DNA from 4 places in the Kitasatospora sp. NPDC033851 genome. Region 4 is predicted to be linked to each of the others. Evidence: riboswitches for the same ligand, from Rfam matches in the RefSeq annotation. Region 4 holds a riboswitch; each other region holds the start of a gene.
What was found. Region 4 has a riboswitch for cyclic di-AMP ahead of ACZ51D_RS32345 (M23 family metallopeptidase). Riboswitches for the same ligand answer to the same signal wherever they lie in the genome.
Positions count from the first base shown of each region.

Region 1 (4,697 bases), on a different contig from region 4:
GATGACTCCTGGTCAGCCTTGGGTCCGTGGTGGTGTGCGGGTCCGGTGAAGTCGGTGTGGGAAACAGAGTTCACGCCTTCGGGGGAGTGGCAAAGCGGATAGATCCGCACTAGGGTCTGGCGTCAAACCTATTTTCCGGAATCTCATCCAATCGGGTGAGTCCGTTGGAAGAAGGAGCCGGTCCCTTGGCCTCCCACCGCCGTCCCAAGCAGCCGAGCCGCGCGCGGGTCTCCGTGCTCACCGCGGCCGCTGCGACCGCGGTCGCACTCTCCGCCCAGGTAGCCGCGCACGCCGCGCCGCAGCCGAACAAAACGGACGTCAAGGCGCAGATCGACCAACTCCAGCAAGAGCAGGAGCAGGCGGCAGAGAAGTACAACGGCGCCACGGAGCGGGCCACGCAGCTGCGCAAGCAGGCCGACCAGCTGCAGGACCAGGTGGCCCGCGGCCAGGAGCAGATGACCCAGCTGCAGGCCGGCCTGGCCGAGGTGGCGGGCGAGCAGTACCGCACCGGCGGCATCGACCCGTCCGTCCAGCTGATGCTCTCCTCCGACCCGTCCGGCTACCTGGAGAAGGCCTCCACCGTCCAGCAGGCCAGCACCACCCAGGCGGAGGCGCTCAAGGGGCTGCTGGACCAGCAGCGGCGGCTGGACCAGGAGAAGACCGAGGCGGCCGCCGTGCTGGCCTCGCTCGACACCACCACCAAGGACCTGAACCAGGCCAAGGCGGACGTCAACACCAAGCTGAAGGCCGCCCAGGACCTGATGAACTCGCTGAGCGCCGCCGAGCGCACCGCGCTGAAGGCCCAGCAGGCGCAGGACGACCGGGCCTCGCGCGGCAGCGACCGGGTCGACCTGAGCAGCCTGCCGCCGGCCAGTGGCTACGCGGCCGTGGCCCTCGCCAAGGCGATGAGCAAGCAGGGCTCGCCGTACGTGTGGGGCGCCACCGGGTCGAGCACCTTCGACTGCTCGGGCCTGATGGTCTGGTCGTACGGCCAGGCCGGCGTCTCGCTGCCGCGCACCTCGCAGGAGCAGGGCCACTACGGCACCGCGGTGCCCGGACTGGCGGCGGCTCAGCCGGGCGACCTGGTCATCTACGGCCCCGACATGCACCACGTCGCGATGTACATCGGCAACGGCATGGTGGTCCACGCGCCGCACACCGGTGACGTGGTGAAGGTGATGAAGGCCGACGCGATGCCGATCAACACCATCCGCCGGGTCTGACGGCCCGACACGCCGAAGGGGTTCGCCCGAGCCCTGTGATCCGCGCCACCCCCGATCGGGGGTGGCGTTCGGGTTTTCGACCGTTTCGCGAGCATCGGGTGAGACCTGATCAGCCTTGCGTGGGGCGGCGGTTACCATCGGTCATTTTCACAAAAGAACTTGGGTAATCTTCCGTCTTTTTTCTGACAAGGATTTGAACCGATCACGGTTCAGTTACTAGGGTCATGCACCGAGCCATCGCAGTGTCGATCACCCAGCCGGGGTGGCGGCGGTGGCTACCGTCGAGTTCGCGAGGCAGCGGGGCAGGTCGAAGCGACTGCCCGACAGGGGAGCCCAGTAGTCGGGGGTGCTGCGCAGCGGAGCCGGGGAACCACGTTCCTCCGGGGTGAATCGGCGCCAGGTCGGCCGCTGGAACGGCCGTGAGGCGTCGTAGGGCATGCTTCCGGCCCGAACCCGTCAGCTCACCCGGTAGGCGGACGTAGGAAGAAGGAGCCCGCCTTCGTGGCGTCCCATCGTCGTCCCAAGCCAGCCGGCCGCGCCCGTGTCTCGATCCTGACCGGTGTCGCCGCCGCAGCCGTCGCCCTCTCCGCGCAGTCCGGCGCCCACGCCGACCCGCAGCCGACCAAGGACCAGGTCAAGGAGCAGGTCGACCAGCTCAACGAGCAGGCCGAGGTGGCGACCGAGCAGTACAACGCCGCCCAGGAGAAGCAGCAGACGCTGGAGAAGCAGGTCTCCGGCCTGCAGGACCAGGTGGCCCGTCAGCAGGACCAGGTGACCGACCTGCAGGGCGGCCTGGCCGAGATCGCCGGGGAGCAGTACCGCAACGGCGGCATATCCCCGACCGTGCAGCTGATGTTCTCGTCCAGCCCGGACAGCTTCCTCAACCAGGCCGGTGCGCTGAACCAGGCCGGCGACACCCAGAAGAACCAGCTGAAGGTGCTCCAGGAGCAGCAGCGCAAGCTCGACCAGGACCGCACCGAGGCCCAGGGCAAGCTCGCCGAGCTGGAGTCGACCACCCAGCAGCTGAAGGCCTCCAAGGACGAGGTCCAGAACAAGCTGAAGGCCGCCCAGGACCTGCTCAACACCCTGACCGAGCAGGAGCGCCAGGCGCTGCGCGCGGCCGAGGAGAAGGCCGCCGCCGACGCCAAGGCCCAGGCCGACGCCGCGGTGAAGGCCCAGCAGGCCGCCGACCGCGCCTCCCGCGACAACAGCCGCACCGACCTCTCCGCGGGCTCGGCCCCGGCCCCGGCCTCGCCGGTCGCCAAGCCGGTCGCCCCCGGCAGCTCGCGCGGTGCAGCCGCGCTCTCCGCCGCCGCCTCCAAGGTCGGCAGCCCGTACGTGTGGGGCGCCACCGGCGCGTCCTCCTTCGACTGCTCCGGCCTGATGGTCTGGGCGTTCAACCAGGTCGGCGTCTCGCTGCCGCGCACCTCGCAGGAGCAGGCGCACGCCGGCACCCGGATCGGCAGCGACCTGTCCCAGGCCCAGCCCGGCGACCTGCTGATCTTCTTCGGGGACGCCCACCACGTCGGCATCTACGCCGGCAACGGCCAGGTGCTGCACGCGCCCAAGCCGGGTGCCTCGGTCCGCTACGAGGCCGTCACCAACATGCCGCTGACCAGCATCGTGCGGGTCTGATCCGTACTCGGCGCTTCCAGGCCCGGTCTTCCTCCACGGAAGGCCGGGCCTGCGGCTTTTTCGGCGGCTCGGGCTGATGTCCGATTACGGGTCAAATATTCGGGTCCGGAGGGGTTTGGACTCGCTTGCCCGGACTCGCTAACGTCTGCCACCGGACTCCCGCTCGACGACCGCCCGCAGTGGGGCGGCGGCGGGGCCGCGCCGCAGGATTGGAGCCGCTGCCACCATGCCCGTGCACCGCCGTTCCCAACTGCTCGTCCGTGCGCTGGTGCTGACGGCGGCGGCCACCACCGCGCTCGGCATGGCGACCGGCGGCAGCGCCCACGCCGCCCCCGGCAGCCCGGACCCGGCCGACCGCAAGGACGTCAAGACACAGGTCGAGCAGCTCTACGACGAGGCCGAGCAGGCTTCGGAGAGGTACAACGCGGCCCAGGAGGCCCAGCGGCGGCTCCAGGGGGAGACCACGATCCTGCAGGGCGAGATCGCCGTCGCCCAGGACCAGCTCAACGAGCTGCGCGGCGACCTGGCGACCGTGGCCGGGGCCGAGTACCGCGGCGGCGGGATGACCCAGACCGCCCGGCTGATGCTGTCCCCCGACCCGGAGGACTACCTCGCCCGCGCCCGAACCATGGGCCAGGCGACGCAGCGGCAGCAGGAGACGCTGCACGAGCTGGTCACCCGCCAGCGCCGGCTCGACCAACGGCGCGCCGAGGCCGCCGGCAAGCTCGCCGAGCTGGACCAGACCCGCCGCTCGCTCGCCGACAGCAAGCAGCAGATCCAGCAGCGGCTGACCACGGCACAGAAGCTGCTCAACGGCCTGGGCGCCGTCGAGCGGGCCAGGATGACCGCCCAGGACGCCCGGGACGCCGAGCAGCGCGCCACCCGCGGCACCGACCGGCTGGACCTCGGCTCCGCCCCGCCCGCCTCCGAGCGCGGGGCCGCCGCGCTGGCGGCCGCGGTCCGGATGGTCGGCGCGCCGTACGTCTACGGGGCCACCGGGCCCCGTGCGTTCGACTGCTCCGGTCTGATGTACTACAGCTGGCGGCAGGCCGGAGTGACCCTGCCGCGCACCTCGCAGGCCCAGGCGTACGCCGGCCAGCGGATCAGCCTCTCCGAAGCGCGACCGGGAGACCTGGTGATCTTCTACCGGGACATGCACCACGTCGGCATGTACGCCGGCGGTGGCGTGATCGTGCACGCCCCCTACCCGGGCGCCAAGGTCCGCTACGAGAGCGTCAACGCCATGCCGGTCTCGGGGGTGGTCCGGCTCTGAGCGCGTCGCCGCCCGGCCCCCACGACCCCCACCCGATAGCGGGCCCCCACGACCCCCACCCGACGGACAGGACCCGCCGCACGCTGTCCCGGCGGGGTGCGCTGCTGCTCGCGGCCGGCGGGCTGGCCCAGCTGTCGCTGCCGCCGGTCGCCCCGGCGGCGGCACCGGCCCGCCAGGCGGCCGACCGGCGCGGCGAGGTGGCGGCGGTGCTGGCGGAGCGGGCGCGCTCGCTGCCGGCCCGGTCGGGGCTGCCGGTGGCCGAGGCGGCCTACCGCAACCTGGTGCTCGCCGCGGGCGGCGGGCCGGACCGGCTGACCGCCGCGGCCGACCTGGCGGTGCGGATCGCCGACTACGACGACTACCCCGTGGTGTACCCGCGCCGGATCGAGCTGGCCCGGGCCGGGGACGGCTGGCGGGTCGAGCGCGAGGAGAGCGCGAGCGGGCCGCCGGCGCCGTGGGACTTCGGCGCGGGGCGGTCGGCGGCCGGCGCGCGCTGCCTGGTGCTCGGGTCGGCCGACGGCCCCGACCCGGCCGGGCTGGTCGCGGTCGGGGACCGGGCGGTACCG
Region 1 is NZ_JBVIRL010000016.1:56,675-61,371, forward strand. It holds gene ACZ51D_RS27265 (C40 family peptidase) at 186-1,223, shown strand; cyclic di-AMP (ydaO/yuaA leader) riboswitch at 1,561-1,714, shown strand; gene ACZ51D_RS27270 (C40 family peptidase) at 1,725-2,858, shown strand; gene ACZ51D_RS27275 (C40 family peptidase) at 3,085-4,131, shown strand; gene ACZ51D_RS27280 (hypothetical protein) at 4,338-4,697, shown strand, end outside.
Region 1: it holds a riboswitch for cyclic di-AMP, as region 4 does, so the genes downstream of both, ACZ51D_RS27270 (C40 family peptidase) here and ACZ51D_RS32345 (M23 family metallopeptidase) in region 4, are expected to answer to the same signal.

Region 2 (4,697 bases), on a different contig from region 4:
AGCTGCTCTCCATCGTCCGCAGCGAGCAGAACGGCGTCCAGGCCGCGGTCGGCTACCTCCCCGGCGACTACGCCGAGGGCGCCGGCGGCGAGGACCGCACCGTCGCCGAGCTCCTGGCCATGGCCGCCGAGGCCGGGCTGCCGACGCCCGTCCTGGTGCCGCTGGTGCCCGGTCCGCACGGTTTCCTGGCCGAACTCCACGCGCTCGCCGCCGAGTACGGCGCGCCGGTCACCGACGCGCTGGGCCCGCACCCGCTGCTCGCCGAGGCCGTGCACGTGCGACTCTCCGAGGCGGGGCTGGCCCGCGCCGACCGGGCCCGGCTGTTCGCCATCGCGACCGCCGCGGACGGCGTGGTCCTGACCACCGTCGGCGGCGAGGACGCCGCCGCCGCAGCCGGCATCACCGGCGTACTGCTGGCCGCCCGACTGGCCGTCCCGGTCGTCGCCGCCGCGCTCGACGTGCCCGGCTCGGTGGCCGCGGCCGTCAACCACCTCAAGGAGTCCGGCTCGCAGCGCCCGGCGCTGGCCCCGCTGGTGATCGGGCCGGAGGCCGACTCCGAGCTGCTCGCCACGGCCGCCGAGGAGACCGGCTGCCCGTCGGCGGCGCCGCTGGGCGCGTACCCGACCGTCGGCCAGCTGATCGCCTCCACCTACCTGGCCGCGCTGCCCACGCCGTCCCCGGAGGAGCTGGCGCAGGCCGAGGCGGAGGCGGCGGCCGCCGCCGAGGCCGAGGGGGTCGTGGAGGGCGCCCGGCGCGCTCACGCGGCCGCCGAGGCGCCTGCCGGACAGTAAGGACACCACGCGCCGGTCGGCGCGCACACAGGGCCCGGAACGGCTTGCGTTCCGGGCCCTTCGCTTTGCCTCTCTCGTTGCCCCTCCTGTTGCCTCTCCTGCTGCCCCTCCTGCTGCTTTCCTGTGCCGTACGGGAGTTACAGGAGTTAAGCGAGCAATGAAGGGAATGTCCGTTCTGGCGCCATTTGCTAGGAAATGGTGAGCGCACTCTCCGGCGCTCGAATCGCGGCCACCCCCCTGGCTCGGACGGCGCGCCGCTTCGCGCTTCAACACACCGTCACGTCACTCCTGAGGCGAAGACAGTTGTGGGCATCCGCAACAGCATTGCCGAAAAACGATCATTTACGATCATGATTACCTGACATTTTGGCAGTTCCCACTAAACCGTGATGCGCGTCACAGCTATTTGCAGTTTGAACTTAAGTCTGCTTAACGTGCTCCCCGTTCGTGGCCACACGGACCCAGTTCATCCGCAACGCCGAGTCCTGCCGTCGGATGTCCTGGAAGCGCGAAAACGCACCACGGCAGGAGCGGGGGACCCACAGGTAAGTCGCCCCGGACCGTTCCCCGGAACGTCCAGGGCTAGGGGTGAAGCCGCGCTCACGCGCGGCCGGGCAACTCCAGCCCGAATCCGACAGCTCACCTCGCAGGCGTGGGAGAGGACCGCGTCTTCATGCTGCCCACCAACGGCACCCGTCTGTCCAGCCGCACCCGCCGCGTGATCGCCGCCATCGGCGTCGCGGGCGTCGGCCTCACCGTCCCGTGCCTCGTCTCCGGCACCGCCTCCGCGGCCTCCGTCGCCACCTGGGACAAGGTCGCCCAGTGCGAGAGCACCGGCAACTGGAGCATCAACACCGGCAACGGCTTCTACGGCGGCCTCCAGTTCACCCAGAGCACCTGGTCCGCCTTCGGCGGCACCGCCTACGCCGCGCGCGCCGACCTGGCCACCAAGGACCAGCAGATCGCCGTCGCCGAGAAGGTCCTCGCCTCGCAGGGCCCCGGCGCCTGGCCGGTGTGCTCGGTCCAGGCCGGCCTCACCAAGGGTGGCGCCCCGGCGTCCGTCGACACCTCGACCGCCGCCAAGCCCGCCGCGCCCGCCGCCCCGGTCGCCAAGCCCGCCGCCAAGCCGGCGCAGACCCAGGCCCCGGCCGCCAAGCCGGCCGCGCCCGCCCAGGACGCTGCCCAGGCCGCCACCGACTCCGCCACCGGCAACTGGACGCAGAAGCACCAGCAGCAGGCCCAGAGCGGCGACTACACCGTGGTCGAGGGCGACTGGCTGTCCTCGATCGCCGACAAGCACAACGTCCAGGGCGGCTGGCAGCGGCTGTACGACCTCAACCGCGGCACCCTGACCGACGGTCCGAACACCATCTACCCGGGCCAGCACCTGTCCTTCGGCGACGGCGGCCAGGCCCAGCAGTCGGCCTCCACCGACCAGTCCGCCTCCTCGGACAAGTCCGGCTCGGACTTCACCTGGTTCAACCGCTCGCAGAAGTCCGGTCAGTCCGCGAACGGCGGTGCCGTGAACGCCAAGCCGGCGGCCCAGACCCAGACCCCGGCCGCCAAGCCGGCCGCCCAGGCGCAGACCCAGGCCCCGGCCCAGGCCGCCACCGGCAGCATGGCCGCCGCGGTCGCCTTCGCCGAGTCCAAGGTCGGCCAGGCCTACGTCTACGGCGGCACCGGCAACGGCGGCTGGGACTGCTCCGGCCTGACCCAGGCCGCGCTGCGCGCCGCGGGCATCTCCGTCCCGCGCGTCGCCGCCGACCAGGCCGCCGCCAGCACCCACGTCTCGCTGGACAGCCTGCAGCCGGGCGACCTGCTGTTCTGGTCCAACAACGGCCAGGACTCGGGCGTCTACCACGTCGCGATCTACGTCGGCGGCGGCAAGTACGTCGAGGCCGCCAACCCGAGCTCGGGCGTGCGCGAGCAGACCGTCGCCAACTGGGCCCCGGACTTCGCCGGCCGGGTCTGAGCACGGCGAACGGCTGACAGCCGACGGATTTCGACTGACGGACAACAGATAACAGATAACAGATTTCAACATCTGTCAGCTGTCAGTCGTCCTCCGAACGCTGACCACCCGCCACCCCCGGGGAGAGTCTGGTCGCTCCTCCCCGGGGGTTCCGGCGTATCCCCGTGGTGAAACCCCGCCCCAACGGGCAAGCTGCTGCTCCGCACCCGAGGAGGAGTCACATGGCCCAGGTCACCGTCACCATCGACGCGAACCTCGCGATCGACGCGATGATGCTCTCCGGTACCACGAACCCGCAGGACGCCGTCGAACTGGTCCTGCGCGACTACCTGGCCCGCGGCCGCCGCACCGAGACCCGTACCGGCGACGCGGCCGACGGCCGACGCCTCACCGCCGACCGTCCCACCGCCCAGGAGGGCTGACCCGGCGCACGCCGAAGGGCCCCGGAGAGCAACTGCCCTCCGGGGCCCTTCCCTTGCCCCTACGGCCGACGCTCAGCGCGCGCAGGCCCCGGTGGACCCGCGCATCACCAGCTCCGGCTGGAACATGAACTCGCCGCGCTGGGCCGCGTTTCCGCCGACCTCCTCCAGCAGCGCGTCCACCGCCGCCGTGGCCATCGCCTCGACCGGCTGGCGGATCGTGGTCAACGGCGGCTCGGTGAAGGCGATCAGCGGCGAGTCGTCGAAGCCGACCACCGACACGTCCTGCGGCACCGACAGCCCGCGCTGGCGCACCGCCCGGATCGCCCCGAGCGCCATCATGTCGCTCCCGCAGACGATCGCCGTGCAGCCCTTGTCGAGCAGCGCGCCGGCTGCCGCGTGTCCGCCCTCCACGCTGAACAGCGTGTGGTGGACGAGGTTCTCGGCCTCCTCCTGGGTGCGCCCGAGCACCTCCCGCATCGCCGCCGTGAAGCCTTCTATCTTGCGCAGCACGGGCACGTACCGGCGCTGCCCGACGGCCAGCCCGATCCGCTCGTGCCCGAGTTCGGCCAGGTGCTGGACGGCCATCCACATCGCGGCCCGGTCGTCCGGCGAGATGAACGGCGCGTCGACCTTGTCGCTGAACCCGTTGATCAGCACGAACGGCACCCCGCGCCCGGACAGCCGCGCGTAGCGGTCGTGGTCGGCCGTGGTGTCGGCGTGCAGCCCGGAGACGAAGACGATGCCAGCCACGCCCCGGTCCACCAGCATCTCCACCAGTTCGTCCTCGGTGGATCCGCCCGGAGTCTGGGTGCACAGCACCGGCGTGTAGCCGTGCCGGCTGAGCGTCTGCTCGATCACCTGCGCCAGCGCGGGGAAGATCGGGTTGCTCAACTCCGGTGTGATCAGGCCGATCAGCCCGGCGCTGCGCTGGCGCAGCCGGGTCGGCCGCTCGTACCCGAGCACGTCGAGCGCCGCCAGCACCGTCTGCCGGGTGGCGGCGGAGACGTTCGCCTTGCCGTTGAGCACGCGGGAGACGGTGGCTTCGCTGACCCCCGCCTGTGCCGCGATGTCTGAGAGTCGCGCCGTAGTCACGGTCCCAGAGCCTATTGCAACCACGTCAGACCGCCCACCAGCCGGTGCTGTCCGGAGCGAGCACCGTCTCGCCGCCGTCCACCACGAGGTCGGCCGAGGCGAGCAGCAGTGTGCCCGGGGCCGCGATCCGCACCGGCTCGCCGGTGGTGTTCACGGTGCAGATGAAGGAGCCGCGGCGGAAGGCGAGGGTGCCCTCGGGGCCGTCCAGCCACTCGACCTCGGTGCCGGCGCCGAGGTCGGCCTGCGCCCGGCGGACGGCCAGCGCGCCGCGGTAGAGCTCCAGGGTGGAGGACGGGTCGCCGGTCTGCGCCTCGACGCTCAGCTCGGCCCAGGCGGCCGGCTGGGGCAGCCAGGACGGCCCGCCGGCCACCGGTCCGAAGCCGTACGGGGCCTCGGTGCCGGACCAGGGGATCGGGACGC
Region 2 is NZ_JBVIRL010000037.1:41,241-45,937, reverse strand. It holds gene ACZ51D_RS39095 (sirohydrochlorin chelatase family protein) at 1-791, shown strand, start outside; cyclic di-AMP (ydaO/yuaA leader) riboswitch at 1,289-1,457, shown strand; gene ACZ51D_RS39090 (transglycosylase family protein) at 1,465-2,763, shown strand; gene ACZ51D_RS39085 (hypothetical protein) at 2,985-3,185, shown strand; gene ACZ51D_RS39080 (LacI family DNA-binding transcriptional regulator) at 3,258-4,277, opposite strand; gene ACZ51D_RS39075 (glycoside hydrolase family 13 protein) at 4,303-4,697, opposite strand, start outside.
Region 2: it holds a riboswitch for cyclic di-AMP, as region 4 does, so the genes downstream of both, ACZ51D_RS39090 (transglycosylase family protein) here and ACZ51D_RS32345 (M23 family metallopeptidase) in region 4, are expected to answer to the same signal.

Region 3 (4,697 bases), on a different contig from region 4:
CTCAGTGGTCATGGGGGGAGGTGTCTCCAACGGAGGACGGTGGGAGCGGAAGGGGGGTGGCGGGGGCGGGTGCGGCGGCGTCGGCGGCGTCGACCGAGTCCCAGATGCTGGTGTACCAGGGCTTGGCGGCCATCGCCTGACCGGCCGCCACACCGGTGGCGGGGGCGCCGGCGGCGGACGAGGAGGGCTTGGCCGAGGCCTGGCCCGCCGGGTCCACCGCGATGTACGGGGTCTCCCCCGGCACCGCGTAGTGCAGCCGGGCGCGCGCCTGCGCCTTGACGAACTCCGGGTCCTGCCAGCGGGCCTTGTCCCGGCGCAGCTGCTCGACCTGCTGGCGCGCGTGGTCGGCCTTCGCCCGCTGGGCGGAGATCTCGGCGCGCTGGGAGATGAACTGCCGCGTCGGGTAGGCGAGGATCGCCACCAGCGAGCAGAGCACCAGGACGAGGACGGTCGCCCGGCTCGTGAACCGAGGCCGGGCCGCCAAGCCCGGGATCCTCCAGCCTGCCATCTCCCGTATCCCCTCCTGGTCGCGACGGTGCCCCGCCGTCCACCCTACGGGGTGAAAGGCGGGGCACCGGTCAGGCTGGCGCTCAGCAGCCCTCGTGCTCACTGGTGTGCGGAGCGACTGCGCTCGTCACTCCGCGGAGCGACTGTGTTTGTTACTCCGCGGACCGGAAGCGCGGGAAGGCGCCGCGGCCGGCGTACTCGGCGGCGTCGTCGAGGATCTCCTCGATGCGCAGCAGCTGGTTGTACTTGGCGACGCGCTCGGAGCGGGCCGGGGCACCGGTCTTGATCTGACCGCAGTTGGTGGCGACGGCCAGGTCGGCGATGGTGACGTCCTCGGTCTCGCCGGAGCGGTGCGACATCATGCAGCGGTAGCCGTTGCGCTGGGCCAGCTCGACGGCGTCCAGGGTCTCGGTCAGCGAGCCGATCTGGTTCACCTTCACCAGCAGCGCGTTGGCGGTGCCGGTCTCGATGCCCCTGGCCAGGCGGGCCGGGTTGGTGACGAACAGGTCGTCGCCGACCAGCTGGACCTTGTCGCCCAGCTTGACGGTCATGGCCTTCCAGCCGTCCCAGTCCGACTCGTCCAGCGGGTCCTCGATGGAGACCAGCGGGTACGACGCGACCAGGTCGGCGTAGTACTCGATGAGCTCGGTGGAGGTGAGCGCCTTGCCCTCGAACTGGTAGGCGCCGTCCTCGTAGAACTCGGAGGCGGCGACGTCCAGGGCCAGCGCGACGTCACGGCCGGGCACGTAGCCGGCCTTCTGGATGGCCTCGGTGATCAGGTCCAGGGCCTCGCGGTTGCTGTCCAGGTTCGGCGCGAAGCCGCCCTCGTCGCCGAGGCCGGTGGACAGGCCACGCTCCTTCAGCACGCCCTTGAGGGTGTGGTAGACCTCGACGCCCCAGCGGACGGCCTCGGAGAAGGACTCCGCGCCGATCGGCGCGATCATGAACTCCTGGATGTCGACGTTGGAGTCCGCGTGCGAGCCGCCGTTGAGGATGTTCATCATCGGGACCGGCAGGACGTGCGCGTTCGGGCCGCCCAGGTAGCGGAACAGCGGCAGGTCGCTGGCCTCGGAGGCGGCGTGCGCGACGGCCAGCGAGACGCCCAGGATGGCGTTGGCGCCGAGCGAGGACTTGTCCGGGGTGGCGTCCAGGTCCAGCATGGCCTGGTCGATCAGGCGCTGCTCGGTGGCGTCGTAGCCGACCAGCTCCGGGCCGATCTGCTCGATGACGGCCAGGACGGCCTTCTCCACGCCCTTGCCGAAGTAGCGGTTCTTGTCACCGTCGCGCAGCTCCAGCGCCTCGAAGGCGCCGGTGGAGGCACCCGACGGGACAGCGGCACGACCCGTGCTGCCGTCGTCGAGGCCGACCTCGACCTCGACCGTGGGGTTGCCGCGCGAGTCGAGGATCTCACGGGCTACGACGACATCGATGGACGGCACGAGGCATCTCCTTGCGGAAGCAGGTCCGGCTGACGGTGGTGCTGTCAGCAGGACGATTGCGGAGTCGTTACGGACCAGAGCCTAGCCGCCCAGGCTCCCGGGGCCACGTCCGCCTCGGTCTCGTCTCAGCGTGTGGCCCCGCTACCCACCAGTAGTTCACCTGCTTGTCCCAGCTTGTCCCACTGAAGCGGGCGAATGCGGACGAAGGGGGCCGGCGGGCCCAACCCCCTTCGCGCGTCGGCCTTCACGCGTCGGCTCAGCCGAGGTGCAGCACCTGGCCGGGCAGGATCAGGTTCGGGTCGCCGCCGACGGTCCCGTGGTTCTGCTCGTACAGCGCGTGCCAGCCGCCGGACACGCCCTGCGCGGCGGCGATGGTCGACAGGGTGTCACCGTCGCGGACGGTGTAGTCGTGGCCGGACGCCGGAGCGGCCTGCGGCGCGTACTGCTGCTGCGCGGCCTGCGGGGCGTACTGCTGCGCGGCGGCGTGGCCCGCGTACTGCTGGTAGACGCTCTGGTGGCTGGTCCAGTACCAGGCGCCGTTGTTCTGGTACCAGTACACCTTCGCGTCCGCGTCCCAACCGCCCTGGCCGGAGAGGCCGTGGGCCTGCGGCTGCGCCTGCTGCTGCGGGGCGGCCTGCTGCACCGGCTTCTGGGCAGGCTTCTGCGCGGCGGGCTTCTGGGCGGCCGGGTTCTGAGCCGGCTTGGCGGCGGGCTTCTGGGCCTGCTGCGCGGGGGCGGACTGCGGCTTGGCGTCCGAGGAGGTGTCGACCGCGGCCGGGGCACCGCCCTTGCTCAGGCCCGCCTTCTTCGAGCAGACCGGCCAGGCGCCCGGGCCCTGCGAGGCGAGCACCTTCTCGGCGACCGAGATCTGCTGCGCCCGGCTGGCCTGGTTGGCCTGCGGCGCGTACGCGGTGCCGCCGTACGCCTTCCAGGTGCCGGAGGTGAACTGCAGGCCGCCGTAGAAGCCGTTGCCGGTGTTGATGCTCCAGTTGCCGCCGCTCTCGCACTGGGCGACGGAGTCCCAGGCGGAGGCCGGTGCGGCGGAGGCGCCGGTGGCGGTGAGGAGCGGCATCGCGAGTCCGACGCCGGCCACACCGGCGACGGCAATGGCCTTCTCGGTCTGGGTACGACGGCGGTGACGACCGGTTCCAACGAACAGCATGAAGAGGTCCCTCTCCGCACGCCTGCGAGGTGAGCTGTCGGGTTCGGACCGGGAGGTGGCCCGGCCGCCGTACGCGGAAACGATTCCGCTCAGGCGGCTTCACCCCAAGCCGTGGGAAACGGCAACAAACCTGGTTCCCCCGCCCCTGCCCAGGGTTCTGGTCGGTTTCCCGTGACGCGGCGGGCAGGATTCGGCGTTCCGCGCACGAGGTCCGCAGCTGCGAACTCCAGGGAGAGTAGACAGATCCTCAGACCAATCACAAGCTCATATCACCGATATCACACAGAAATTACGGCGCGTGCCCGATCGCCTACCAACGGCGCCGCTATGTCCGGATTGATGGGCGTTCACACCTGAACCGGAAGACCCCGGGCGACGTTCCGTCAGCGTGTCGCCCGGCGTTTCGTCATCTTGTGTCAGTTTGTCAGGGGCGCATAAGGGGTGTCGGGGGCGTATGCGGAGGCGTATGCAGGGGCGTATGCGGGGAGCGACTCTCCGGACTGAATTCGACCGGAAGTTCCCGCAGTCCACGCATGATCAGACCGCCGCGCCAGCGCAGATTCTCCGGGCTTTCCGCGAGCCGCAGATCGGGCAGCCGGGAAAGCAGTGTGGCCAGGGCGGCACGCCCTTCCAGGCGGGCCAGCGGGGCGCCGATGCAGTAGTGGATGCCGTGCCCGAACCCCAGGTGGGGATTGTCAGTCCGGGCCAGGTCCAGGGTGTTCTCGTCCGCGAACCGGGCCGGATCGCGGTCCGCGGCGGCCAGCACCACCAGCACCGGGTCACCGACCGGGATGTCCACCCCGCCGATGGTCAGCGGCCGCGTCGCGAACCGCCAGGTCGCCATCTCCACCGGCCCGTCGTAGCGCAGGAGTTCCTCGATCCCCGTCTCCAGCAGCGCGTGCTCCCCGCGCGCCACCGACTCCTGCAGCGACCGGCGCTGCCCCGGATTGCGCAGCAGCGCGTACATCCCGTTGCCGATGAGGTTCACGGTCGTCTCGAAACCGGCGAAGAGGAGGATGAAGGCCATTGCCGCGGCCTCGTTCTCGGTCAGGTGCTCGCCGTGGTCGCTCGCCCGGATCAGACCCGAGATCAGGTCGTCCCCGAGGTCCGCCCGCTTGCGGTGGATCAGCTCCAGCAGGTACGCCCGCATCCGCTTCACCGCTCGCCCCACGCCGCCGCGTTGGCCGCCGCCGTGGCGGATCATCATGCCGGCCCAGTCGCGGAAGTCGTCCTGGTCCTCGGCCGGCACGCCCAGCAGGTCGCAGATCGCGTAGATGGGGAGCGGGAAGGCGAACTCGTGGATGAGGTCCGCCGAACCGCGCTGCGCGAAGCCGTCGATCAGCCGGTCCGTGAGCTGCTGCACCCGCGGCTCGAACTCGGCCACCCGGCGCGGGGTGAACGCCTTCGACACCAGTCGGCGCAGCCGCGTGTGGTCCGGCGGGTCGATGTTCAGCAGGTGCGTCATCAGGTCCGCCTGCCGCTCCCCCGGGATGCCCACCCGGCCGGTGCGGTGCGCCTGCTCACTGTGGTGCGCCGGGTTCTTCGACAGCCGGCTGTCCGCGAGCGCCTGCCGGGCGTCCGCATACCTG
Region 3 is NZ_JBVIRL010000002.1:620,248-624,944, forward strand. It holds partial or broken gene ACZ51D_RS05930 (DUF501 domain-containing protein) at 1-30, opposite strand, end outside; gene ACZ51D_RS05935 (FtsB family cell division protein) at 2-484, opposite strand; gene eno (phosphopyruvate hydratase) at 660-1,946, opposite strand; gene ACZ51D_RS05945 (LysM peptidoglycan-binding domain-containing protein) at 2,203-3,108, opposite strand; cyclic di-AMP (ydaO/yuaA leader) riboswitch at 3,114-3,281, opposite strand; gene ACZ51D_RS05950 (cytochrome P450 family protein) at 3,533-4,697, opposite strand, start outside.
Region 3: it holds a riboswitch for cyclic di-AMP, as region 4 does, so the genes downstream of both, ACZ51D_RS05945 (LysM peptidoglycan-binding domain-containing protein) here and ACZ51D_RS32345 (M23 family metallopeptidase) in region 4, are expected to answer to the same signal.

Region 4 (4,697 bases):
CCCGCACCCCACCGACGGCGCGCACCCCACCGACGGAGCACCGCCGACCGACCGAACGCCGCCCGCCGGCCGGGCCCGGGCCCGATGAGCAGCCACCCCAGCCCTCGAAGCGGAGCACGATGAGCCAGACCGTCACCCGCGCCCTGCGCATCCTCGCCCAGCTCGGCGAGGGCGAACGCTCCCTCGACCAGCTCGCCGAGGTGCTCGGCGTCCACAAGACGACCGTGCTCCGGCTGCTCCAGAGCCTCGAAGAGGAACGATTCGTCTACCGCGACGCGGCCTACCGCTACCACCTGGGCGCCGGCCTCTTCGCCCTGTCCGGCCTGGCTCTTGAGCAGCGCGGCATTCGCCGGATCGCCGCCCCGCACCTGGCCGAGCTGAACGCCGCCACCGGCCAGACCGTGCACCTGGCCGCGTACGAGGGCGGCGAGGTGGTCTACATCGACAAGTTCGACTCCCGCCATCCGGTGCGGATGTACTCCCGGATCGGCCTGCGCGCCGCCCTGCACAGCGCCGCCGTCTCCAAGGTGCTGCTGGCCGACCTGCCGCTGCCCGAGCGGCGCCGGGTGGTGGCCGGGATCGACTTCGCCCCGCACACCGAACGCACCCTCACCACGCCCGGGGCGCTGCTCGCCGAGCTGGAGAAGGTCGCCGCCCAGGGCTGGGCGCAGGACCACGCCGAGCACGAGGCCTTCATCAACTGCGTGGCCGCACCCGTCCGGGACGCCAGCGGGCGGGTCGTCGCCGCCGCCTCCATCTCCGTCCCGGACGTCGTCCTCCCGTACGAGCAGGTGCTGGACCTCCTCCCGCAGCTGGTCGCCACCGCCCGCGCGGTGTCGGCCGACTGCGGCCTCCCCGGCCACAGTTGACGGATCATCAAGACAGCCCGAAACAGCCGCCGAGAACTCCAAGGAGCAAGGAACCCCCATGTCCTCCGACAAGATCGAGATCCGCACCGACGGGGCCCCCGCCCCCGCCTGGATGTTCTCCCAGGGCGTCCGCAAGGGCCCGATCCTGCAGGTCTCCGGCCAGGGCCCGCAGGATCCCGCGACCGGCGAGTACCTCCACCGCGGCGACGTGAAGGCACAGACGCGGCGCACCCTGGAGAACGTCAAGGCCATCGTCGAGGCCGGTGGCGCCACCATCGAGGACGTGGTGATGTTCCGCGTCTACCTCACCAAGCGCGCGGACTTCCCATTGATGAACGAGGTCTACGCCGAGTTCATCGAGGAGAACGTCAAGCCCGGCGGCGTGAAGCCCTGCCGCACCACCGTCTTCGTCGAGCTGCCGCAGGAGCCGATGCTGGTCGAGATCGACGCCCAGGCCGTCGTCGCCTGACGATCCGGCCGACCCGAGGGCCCGGACGGCACGTCCGGGCCCTCGGCGTTCCCCGAGGCCTGCTTGCCACACTTCGCCAGCAACATTAGGTTAGGCTCACCTAACTATCTGGAGGTCCGTCCATGAGCCTGCCAACCGGCGACACCGAGGTGCCCGAGCCCACCACCGCCGAACGGATCCACAGCCTGCTCAGCACGACCTCCTCGCTCGCCGTCCGCACCCTGGGCGAGCAGCACGACCTGGACGGCCCGGTCTCCGCCCACGGCTCCCGCCTGCGGCTGCGCGCCCCGCTGGACACGCCGCTCACCGTGGCCGCGGCCCACGCCGCCGAGGGCCTCGCCGTCATCCTCGATGTCACCGACGTCGCCCCCGTCGCCGTCCGCGACCGCGTCCGCGCCCGCCTCACCCTGGCCGGCCGGCTGCACCTGGCCCACCTCGCCGACGACGGCCTCAGCGCCCACCTGCGGGTGGACGTCGCCCACGCCGTCCTCGCCACCCCGTACGGCACCGGCGCGGTCACCGCCGCCGACCTCGCCCTCGCCGCCCCCGACCCGATGGCCCGCCACGAGGCCGCAATGCTCACCCACTTCGCCGACGACCACGCCGACGCACTCGAGGTCCTCACCCGCCTGCTCGACCCGGTGCTGCTCGCCCGGAACCCGGACGTCCGCCCGCTCGCCCTGGACCGCCACGGCCTGGTGCTGCGCCTGGACCACCCCGACGGCCACCGCGACGTCCGCCTGGTCTTCCCCGAACCGGCCCGCGACACCGAGGACTTGGGCCACCGGATGCACGACCTGCTGGCCGCCGCCCGGTACGGTCAGCCGGCCCACCGCAGCTGAGTCGCCGGCTCACCGCCCGGCCGCGTCCTCCTCACGTACCGCCCGGACCACCACCGGCGCACCGCGAACGCCACCCCGACCCCGCCCCGACCCCGCCCCGAAAACGAACCGCCGACCCCGAAAACGGCAGCGGCCGGCCCGGCTCGCGAGGAAGTGAATCCCGCGAGCCGGGCCGGCCTGGGCGTGTCCCGCGCCCATGTCCACTGCACGGCGATCACCCGGTCGAGCGGTCACCCGACATGACCATCCCGGAGGATCGATTCGCTCCGCAGCAGCGGTGGTTCCTGAAACCCCGACAGGGTCAGAGCGCGACGCCGTGCGCGCGCAGGTAGGCGACCGGGTCGATGTCCGAGCCGTACTCCGGGCCGGTGCGGATCTCGAAGTGCAGGTGCGGGCCGGTCACGTTGCCGGTGGCGCCGGAGAGGCCGAGCTGCTGGCCGACGGTGACGGTCTGACCGATCTTCACACCGATCACGGAGAGGTGCGCGTACTCGGCGTAGTGGCCGTCGGCGAGCTTGATCTCGACCTCGTTGCCGTAGGCGCCGCCGTTGCCGGCCTTGACCACGACACCGTTGGCGACGGCGCGCAGCGGGGTGCCGGTGGAGGCCACGAAGTCCTGGCCGGTGTGGTGGCCGGAGGCCCACATCGAGCCGGCCACGCCGTAGGCCTCGCCGAGCACCGGGTGGGCCAGCGGCGCGACGAAGCCGGAGGCGGCGGCGACCGGAGCGGCGGTCACGGCCTGGGCCGGAGCGGCGGTCTGAACCTGGGTCTGCACCTGGGCGGCCGGCTTGGCGGCCTCGGTCTTGACCTGGACCTGGGCCTGCGGCTTGGCGGCCGAAGTGGCCTGGGTGACCGGAGCGGCCGGCTTGGCGGGCTTGGCCGGGGCGACGTCCGCGGACGGCGCGGCAGCGTGGCCGGCGATCGCGAACTGCTGGCCCGGGAAGATCAGGTTCGGGTTGGCGCCGACGACCGAGCGGTTCTGCTCGTACAGCGCGTGCCAGCCGCCCTCGACGTGCTTGGCGTCGGCGATCTTGGACAGGGTGTCGCCGCTGACGACGCGGTAGCTCTCGTGCGCGGCGGCCGGAGCGGCCTGGGCCGGCGCGGCCTGAGCCGGCGCGGCGTCGACGGCGGTGGTGGAGGCGGCGGTCTGCGGGGCCGGGGCGACCAGGGCGGTGTGGGCCTGGGCGCTCATCGCGGTGACGAGCGGGAGGGCGAAGGAGACACCGGTGACGGCGGTGGCGATGCCGATGCGGGCGGCGCGGGGCAGGGCGATACGACGAGCCTGAGCAGGCATGGAAGTTTCCTCTCCGACGCCTGCGAGGTGAGCTGTCGGGTTCGGGCTGGAGTTGCCCGGCCGCATGCGCGGCTTCACCCCAAGCCGGCCCTGGACGCCGCGCCCTGAGGCGCGAACTTCCGGTCCGGCGACTTACCTGTGGGTCCCCCGCTCCTGCCGTACAGAGTTCAGTTCGAACCACCGGGAAGCGGCAGGACTCGGCGTTCCACCCGGTGGATCCGTCCGGACTGGCCGGGCGGTCGCTGAACTAAAACCCATCCGTTCGGGTGAAGCAATGTCGATCTCTTGAATCGGCAACCATCCCCCGGGGTGCGGTGACTCTCCGGATGATCCGCTGCACGGTGCGTACGCGATCCATTCACCCCGCGCCACTGATCCACGACCCTGCGCCGACATCGACGGCACTGCGCGGTCGTCCGCTCACGCACCGCACACCACCGACACACCCGCCGGTGACCCTTGTCACGCGGGCCTCACGGGGAGCAGGATCGGGCCGTGGCCACTTCCGAGGCCGGCACCCTGCGCCTGGGCACCGCGCAGGGTCGCTGGGTACTACTGGCGACGGTGCTCGGCTCCAGCATGGCGATGCTGGACGGCACCGTGGTGAACGTCGCCCTGCCCCGCATCGGCGCCGACCTCGGCGCCTCCCTGGCGTCCCTTCAGTGGACGCTGAACGGCTATCTGCTCACCCTGGCAGGCCTGATCCTGCTCGGCGGCGCGCTCGGCGACCGGTACGGAAGGCGCCGGGTCTTCCTCATCGGCGTGGTCTGGTTCGCCGCCGCCTCCGCGGCCTGCGCCGCCGCGCCGAACATCCAGGTGCTGATCGCCGCCCGCGCCGTCCAGGGCATCGGCGGGGCGCTGCTCACCCCCGGCTCGCTCGCCATGCTCCAAGCCGTCTTCGACCCTGACGACCGCTCGGCCGCGGTCGGGCTGTGGTCGGGCCTCGGCGGCGTGTCGGCCGCGGTCGGCCCCTTCCTCGGCGGCTGGCTGGTGGACGGCCCGGGCTGGCGCTGGATCTTCCTGCTGAACCTGCCGCTCGCGGCCGCCGTGATCACGGTCACCACGCGGTACGTGCCGGAGAGCCGGGACGAGAGCGCCACCGGCCGCTTCGACGTGCTCGGCGCGGTGCTCGCCGCGTTCGCCCTCGGCGCGATCACCTACGCGCTGACCGCCGCCGGGGAGGGCGTGTCCGCCGTGGTCTGGGTCAGCGGGTTGATCGGTGT
Region 4 is NZ_JBVIRL010000021.1:104,633-109,329, forward strand. It holds gene ACZ51D_RS32325 (sugar kinase) at 1-88, shown strand, start outside; gene ACZ51D_RS32330 (IclR family transcriptional regulator) at 120-869, shown strand; gene ACZ51D_RS32335 (RidA family protein) at 928-1,338, shown strand; gene ACZ51D_RS32340 (DUF2470 domain-containing protein) at 1,461-2,180, shown strand; gene ACZ51D_RS32345 (M23 family metallopeptidase) at 2,482-3,474, opposite strand; cyclic di-AMP (ydaO/yuaA leader) riboswitch at 3,477-3,657, opposite strand; gene ACZ51D_RS32350 (DHA2 family efflux MFS transporter permease subunit) at 3,970-4,697, shown strand, end outside.